Panacibacter ginsenosidivorans: one gene and its partner. The protein of the gene in region 2 interacts with the protein of the main gene of each other region in a pairwise test. Links are inferred from orthologs where the notes say so. Each region holds a gene or a part of one and is shown on either strand. Other genes may lie near its edges.

Region 1 (3,460 bases), 2.7 Mb from region 2 along the record:
TCAGGCCGTGTGCACCTATAAACTCACTCACCTGCTGGCAGAAAGCAAAATTATCATATGCTTTATTCCAATCTTTAGCAGTAAATGCAGATCTTCCACTGTTGAAGGAATTACCATATAAAATATTCATGGCTCTACCACCTTGCTCCTTTAACAATTTAAGATCGGGCTCTTTAGTAACATATGTATTTAGAGCTTCAAAAGCATCTACTCGGGCACTTGGATATTTAGTAGTTAAACTGCTATCAGCATATAATTCACTATAAACGTTTATTTTCCATATGTATGTCTCAGCCTTATCCTTTGTTTTTGGGTCCGCCATAAGTTTGTCAACTTCCTTTTTTGCATCTTCTATTTTTCCTGTACTATAATACAAAGTAACAGCATTATATTGCGCCGCGACCCACAGTGAAAAAAAAGCAAGCACTAGAGATAAAAACACTTTTTTCATAATGTGTATTTTATTATTGAGTATTTGTTGTTTCAGATTGATTATCATTTGATTCATTGCTTTCGCTATTCCCGGTCTCTTCATGTTTACCGTTTATTTCCTGCTCTTCAATTTTTGAAACTGCAGCTATTTCATCTCCATTATCAAGCCTTATGAGAATAACTCCTTGGGTAGCTCTACCTGCTTCTTTTATGCTTGATATACCAGTTCTTAAAGTTATGCCAGATTTACATGTAATAATTAAATCCTCTTTTTCGCTAACATCTAAAATACCTACAAGCTTACCAGTTTTTTCAGTAACGTTGATAGTTTTCACACCCTTTCCCCCGCGGTTAGTAATTCTATATTCGTCTACGGAAGTTCTTTTACCAAACCCCTTTTCGCTTACTACAAGTACTGTTTTTTCTGTTTCGCCTTTATTGACACATATCATGCCAATCACTTCATCTGTTTCATCATCAACTTCTATACCCGTTACACCAATAGCCCCTCTCCCTGTTGGTCTTACTTTTTCTTCGGGAAAACGAATGGCACGTCCACTTTTTACAGCCATCATTATTTCAGAATTGCCATCGGTCATACGAGCTTCAATCAACTCATCTCCTTCAATAATATTAATGGCGTTTACACCATTTGCTCTTGGTCTGCTAAAATCTTCCAGGTAAGTCTTCTTTATCACGCCTTTCCTGGTACAAAGTATAATAAAATGGTTACTGTTATATTCTTTGTCTTCAAAATTCCTGACATTAATAATAGCTTTTACTTTATCGTCCGGTGGTATTTGAATAAGATTTTGTATAGCCCTGCCTTTACTTTGTTTTTCACCCTCCGGAACCTCATAAACTTTAAGCCAATAACAACGTCCTTGTTGCGTGAAGAACATCATTGTATCATGTGTAGATCCTACGAACAAATGTTCTACAAAATCTTCTTCTCTTGTTTTACTTCCAACTGCACCCCTTCCACCTCTGCGTTGTTGACGATATTCGGAAGCCGATGTTCTTTTGATATAACCTAAATGAGAAATAGTTATCACAACATCCTCTTCTTCAATAAGATCTTCAATCCTCATCTCATCTGCCAGGTATTGAATCTCAGTCTTCCTGGCATCTCCAAACTTTTCTTTTATCTCTAATAACTCTTTTTTAATTAACTCATATCTAAGTTGTTCACTGCCTAATAATTCTTCCAGGCTGGCAATCAATTTCATCAGGTTATCAAACTCTTCTTTGATTTTATCACGCTCCATTCCAGTTAACCTTTGGAGACGTAATTCTAAAATTGCTTTCGCCTGAATTTCATCAATACCCCAACCAGCATTTATCAGGTTATCTTTTGCGAGATCTGGTGTAGCTGAGCTTCTGATTAATCTGATCACTTCATCCAAATGATCCAATGCTATGAGATAACCCTGCAAAATATGTGCTCTTTCTCTTGCTTTTTTAAGATCGAACTGTGCCCTTCTTGTTACAACCTCCATTCTGAATTCTACAAATTCACTTATTAGATCTCTTACATTCAGAATCTTTGGCCTGCCTTTTACAAGAGCCACATTATTAATACCATAACTGGTCTGTAATTCAGTGTATTTATATATTTGATTGATAACTACGTTGGCTACTGCATCACGCTTAAGATCAACAACAATGCGGGTACCTTCCCTGTTATTGCTTTCGTTGTTTACATGGGCAATACCCTCAACTATTTTTTCATTTACTAATTGACCAATACGGTCTGTAAGCGTATCCCTGTTTACCTGGTATGGCACTTCTGTAATAATGATCTGCTCACGTCCGCTGGCTTTTGTATCAATATGACATTTACCACGAAGAACTACCCTTCCACGCCCTGTAAGTAAGCCCTGTCTTACACCTTCCATTCCATAGATTACGCCACCTGTTGGAAAATCAGGTGCCTTTACATATTTAATCAGGTCTTCTGCTGTAATATTTTTATCATCAATATAGGCAACACAACCATCGATAGATTCACTGAGATTATGCGGCATCATATTCGTTGCCATGCCAACAGCGATACCACTGCTACCATTTACCAGAAGTTGCGGAATTCTTGATGGAAGTACAGTTGGTTCCTGCAAAGAATCATCAAAGTTTAGTTGAAAGTCAACTGTATCCTTATCAATATCCTCCAGCATGGCTTCCGCAATCTTGTGGAGACGAACCTCAGTATAACGCATGGCAGCAGGCATGTCTCCATCCTGGTTACCAAAGTTACCCTGGCCATCCACCATCGTGTATCGCATGGTCCACTCCTGCGCCATACGCACCAATGTGTCGTAAATGGATGCATCACCATGCGGATGAAACTTACCCATTACCTCACCTACTATACGTGCTGATTTTTTATAAGCCTTGTTGCTGTTGTTTCCCAGCTCATTCATTCCAAATAAAACCCTCCTGTGTACAGGTTTAAACCCATCTCTTACATCGGGTAATGCGCGGCCAACTATAACTGACATTGAATAATCAATGTAAGCAGTCTTCATCTGCTCTTCAATATTTACCTGGATAATGCGATCGTTATCACTGGTTTGCTCTGGCAATAGATTCTCTTCCATACGTGTTGTAAAATACTTCTGTTGAACCCTTTTTTTGCGGGATTGCAAATCTAACTTTTTGGGTATGAAATGCAGCAAAAAACAAGGCTTTTTTACATTCTTTTATGCACAAGGTGCAGATAACTTTTATTAGTTGAATAAAAGACAGAAAGATAAAGTGATTGCGACGCAAGGGACGATGCCATTTGTTCAAAAGCTGGTATCAAAAAAGAGGGTTATTGGCTTCAAACTATTTGTTCTTTGAGCATCGCCAGTTGTGTCACTCACTTGTGCATTCAGAACTTTATGCTGCAGTATATATAATTTATAACGATTCCTTTACAATAAAGGGAACAGGTTATGCATTATACCAGTTCTAACTCCTTCGAGATGAAACAGTACCGTCTTTTACGCGACAACAAAGAAACAGGACCTTATGCTGCTGAAGAACT
Region 2 (3,406 bases):
ATTGTCGCGACAATTAAAGCAAGCGAAGGCAAAATATACAGGTATCCTTATTGTTTACGATTGATCAAATAAAGGGAATCTTTTGTATCCGGCCGCATTACTACTATAAATCATTTCTTGCGTCGCACTCTTGTACAGTTTGTTCTTTAATGATCAAAATATTTTCAAAGCATACTATTGCTCAGGCATATATAAATAAAAAGCAGCGAAAACTTTCGCTGCTTTTTATTTGAATCTTGTATAGATCTTAGAAACCTTTCTTTGCCACACCATCAGCAATGGCTTGTAAAGCTTTCGCTTCGCTAAGAATGGCCGCCATTTTATTTCCTTTTCCATCATGACCGGAAGCCATATAACCGCCTTTTGCAGTTTTGCTTACAACAGCATCCTGCATAGGAACATTCTTTTCTTTTGTTTTAAGGCAGTATGCTTTAATCATTTTCGAAGTGTCCATTTTTAAGTATTTAATTGGTTAGTTAATAGATTTTTACCCTTAGAAACAGCACAATCTATATTTTTTTTTTATAATCTGCAACAGACGTAGAAAAAAGTATTGCACACAAAAACATTCACAAGTTTCCTGCCAGGACGAAATTTTACTCCAACGACTTCTTTTTTCCTGCCGAAATATCAACTAAAAGTACAAGTGTGCGACGCAAGAGAAGCCTCATAGCAAGAAAAATGCAGGACCCATAAAAAAGAAAACCATGCATAGTTTGCATGGCAAATATTTTTAAAAGAAACCGGAATTAGTTACACATCAATCCTCGCATACTTGGCATGCGATTCAATGAATTCGCGGCGTGGAGCTACTTCATCACCCATCAGCCTTGTAAAAATTTCATCTGCAGTTATCATATTATCAATGGTTACCTGCTTCAATGTTCTGCGTGTTGGGTCAAGTGTAGTTTCCCAAAGCTGTTCTGAATTCATTTCGCCAAGACCTTTGTAGCGCTGTGTAGTTACGCTGTCGTCTTTACCACCGCCAAGCTTGGTAATAAGTGTCCTGCGTTGATCTTCATTGTAGGCGTACTCCTGCTCTTTACCTTTCTTAATAAGATACAAAGGTGGCTGTGCAATGTACACGTAACCTTGTTCTACCAGTTCTTTCATGTAACGGAAAATGAACGTAAGAATCAGCGTTGCAATGTGCGAACCATCTACATCGGCATCCGTCATGATAATAAGCTTATGATAACGCAGTTTAGCAAGATTCAATGCTTTTGGATCTTCCGGCGTTCCAACGCTTACACCCATTGCTGTAAACATATTGCGTATTTCCTCGTTCTCGTAGATCTTATGCTCCATGGCTTTCTCTACGTTCAGGATCTTACCACGCAACGGAAGAATGGCCTGGTGACTTCTGTCGCGACCGGATTTTGCTGTACCACCGGCGCTATCACCTTCAACCAAAAATAGTTCGCATTTTTCAGGGTCACGTTCGCTACAGTCGGCCAGTTTACCAGGTAATCCGCTTCCGCTTAGAACAGTCTTACGCTGTACCATTTCCCTTGCCTTCTTTGCTGCCACACGTGCCTGCGCAGCAAGAACAACTTTACTGATGATGTTTTTAGCCTCTTTTGGATTTTCTTCCAGGTATGCTTCCAATGCACGGGCTACGGTTGTTTGCACAATACCGCTTACTTCGCTGTTACCAAGTTTTGTTTTTGTCTGGCCTTCGAATTGTGGCTCCGGAACTTTCACAGAAATAATAGCGGTTAAGCCTTCACGAAAATCATCACCTTCTACTTCCACTTTTGCTTTTTCAAATAAGCCTTGCTTATCACCATATGTTTTAAACACCCTGGTAAGCGCCTGTCTGAAACCCGTTACGTGTGTGCCACCTTCAATGGTGTTGATGTTGTTAACGTAAGAGAAAATATGCTCTTTAAAATCGTCATTGTAAGTCAGTGCTACATCTACTGCTACATTGCTTGCTTCATCATGTGCTTCCACATACAATGTTTTAGGGATAAGCGGCGTACGTTTAGCGGCAGTATCCAGCATTTCAACAAACTCTACAATGCCACCTTCGCTGTAAAAATTCTTGCTGTAATTATTACCGTCTTCATCCTTTTCACGAAGATCTGTGATAGTAATACTGATACGTTTATTAAGAAAAGCAAGCTCACGAAGACGGCCTTCAAGTATTTCCCTGTTGTAAATACCTGTCTGGAAAATGGTCATATCCGGCCAGAAGTGAACAGTGGTACCAGTTTTTTCGGTAACACCAATTTCACGAACAGGATATGCTGGTATACCCGTATGGTATTCCTGTTCAAATACTTTTCCCTCGCGGTTTACGGTTACATGTAAAGTACTGCTCAATGCATTTACACAACTAACACCCACACCATGTAAACCACCAGAAACTTTATAGGTATTTTTATCAAATTTACCACCAGCATGCAAAACAGTCATTACAACCTGTAAAGCGCTTACACCTTCTTTTTGGTGAATACCTGTAGGAATACCGCGACCATCATCACTAACACTGATGGAATTATCCTCATGAATAATAACAAATATGTTTTTGCAATAACCGGCCAGCGCTTCATCAATGGAGTTATCTACAACTTCGTATACCAGGTGATGTAACCCTTTTACACCTATATCGCCAATGTACATTGCCGGTCTTTTTCTTACGGCTTCCAGGCCTTCCAAAACCTGTATACTGTCTGCACCGTAGCCATTTTGTTGGGGAGATACGGCAGGCTTTAATTCTTCGCTCATATGTGTGTAATACCTGCATTTTTTGCAAGTGGGCGAAGTTAAGTAAAAGCAACTGTTTAACAGCTATCTTAACGGCCAATTTTCCCACAATTTTCCCGGTGATTTTTTGATAGATTTTGGTGTTTTTTGAACCAGGCTTTGCAGCATGAATAAAGCTTTCGTTGCGTCGCACTCTTGTGCTGGAGCAAATGTTGCAGCATAATTGAAAACATGCCTTAATTAACCCATTTATCCAATAATGTTTTATTATTACTGATCTTCCCAACGATTCTATATTTTGAATAGTAAAGAATGCCGGATTGTTCAGCTATTTCTTTTACAACAGCTTTCGGATTTACCCATTTGGAATGTATAAACCAACATGTTTTTCCATCGTAATAAATAAAACCAACATGACTGTCCAAACCAACAATAAATAAACCTGCACCTTTTTCTTTCACAAAACTCAATGTAGAATCAAGCGGTTTATTCGAAAATGTTTTGATGTCTTTCTTGTCTGCAAATGCTTTTATAATTTGTTGGGAAGCTGATTGACCAATCATTACCCTATTTAAAGAAATTCCTGCGTCACAGAAGTTCTCATTTGAAATGATTGAACTAGTTTGATGCATTCAACTCATTTTTTCATAAAACTTAGCTGTATCTTTTTCTAATACTAACTTAGTTAAATGAA

The links.
Region 1: the proteins of gyrB (region 2) and gyrA interact in binary tests that used the Escherichia coli proteins (3 or more experiments, as listed by UniProt). The link is inferred for Panacibacter ginsenosidivorans from one-to-one orthologs.

The regions. Positions count from the first base shown.
Region 1 is NZ_CP042435.1:193,192-196,651, reverse strand. Bases 265-3,460 are described here. They hold gyrA (DNA gyrase subunit A), read right to left. Parts: upstream 3,078-3,460; coding sequence 465-3,077; downstream 265-464. Other genes in these bases: FRZ67_RS00850 (DUF4339 domain-containing protein), read left to right, coding at 3,399-3,460; FRZ67_RS00860 (hypothetical protein), read right to left, coding at 265-451. Also shown: more of FRZ67_RS00860, read right to left, coding at 1-264. UniProt on the Escherichia coli protein: A type II topoisomerase that negatively supercoils closed circular double-stranded (ds) DNA in an ATP-dependent manner to maintain chromosomes in an underwound state.
Region 2 is NZ_CP042435.1:2,925,840-2,929,245, reverse strand. Bases 244-3,147 are described here. They hold gyrB (DNA topoisomerase (ATP-hydrolyzing) subunit B), read right to left. Parts: upstream 2,734-3,147; coding sequence 754-2,733; downstream 244-753. Other genes in these bases: FRZ67_RS12345 (hypothetical protein), read right to left, coding at 2,949-3,147; FRZ67_RS12355 (hypothetical protein), read right to left, coding at 248-454. Outside these bases: FRZ67_RS12360 (DUF4870 domain-containing protein), read left to right, coding at 1-72; more of FRZ67_RS12345, read right to left, coding at 3,148-3,275; FRZ67_RS12340 (M90 family metallopeptidase), read left to right, coding at 3,402-3,406. UniProt on the Escherichia coli protein: DNA gyrase negatively supercoils closed circular double-stranded DNA in an ATP-dependent manner to maintain chromosomes in an underwound state.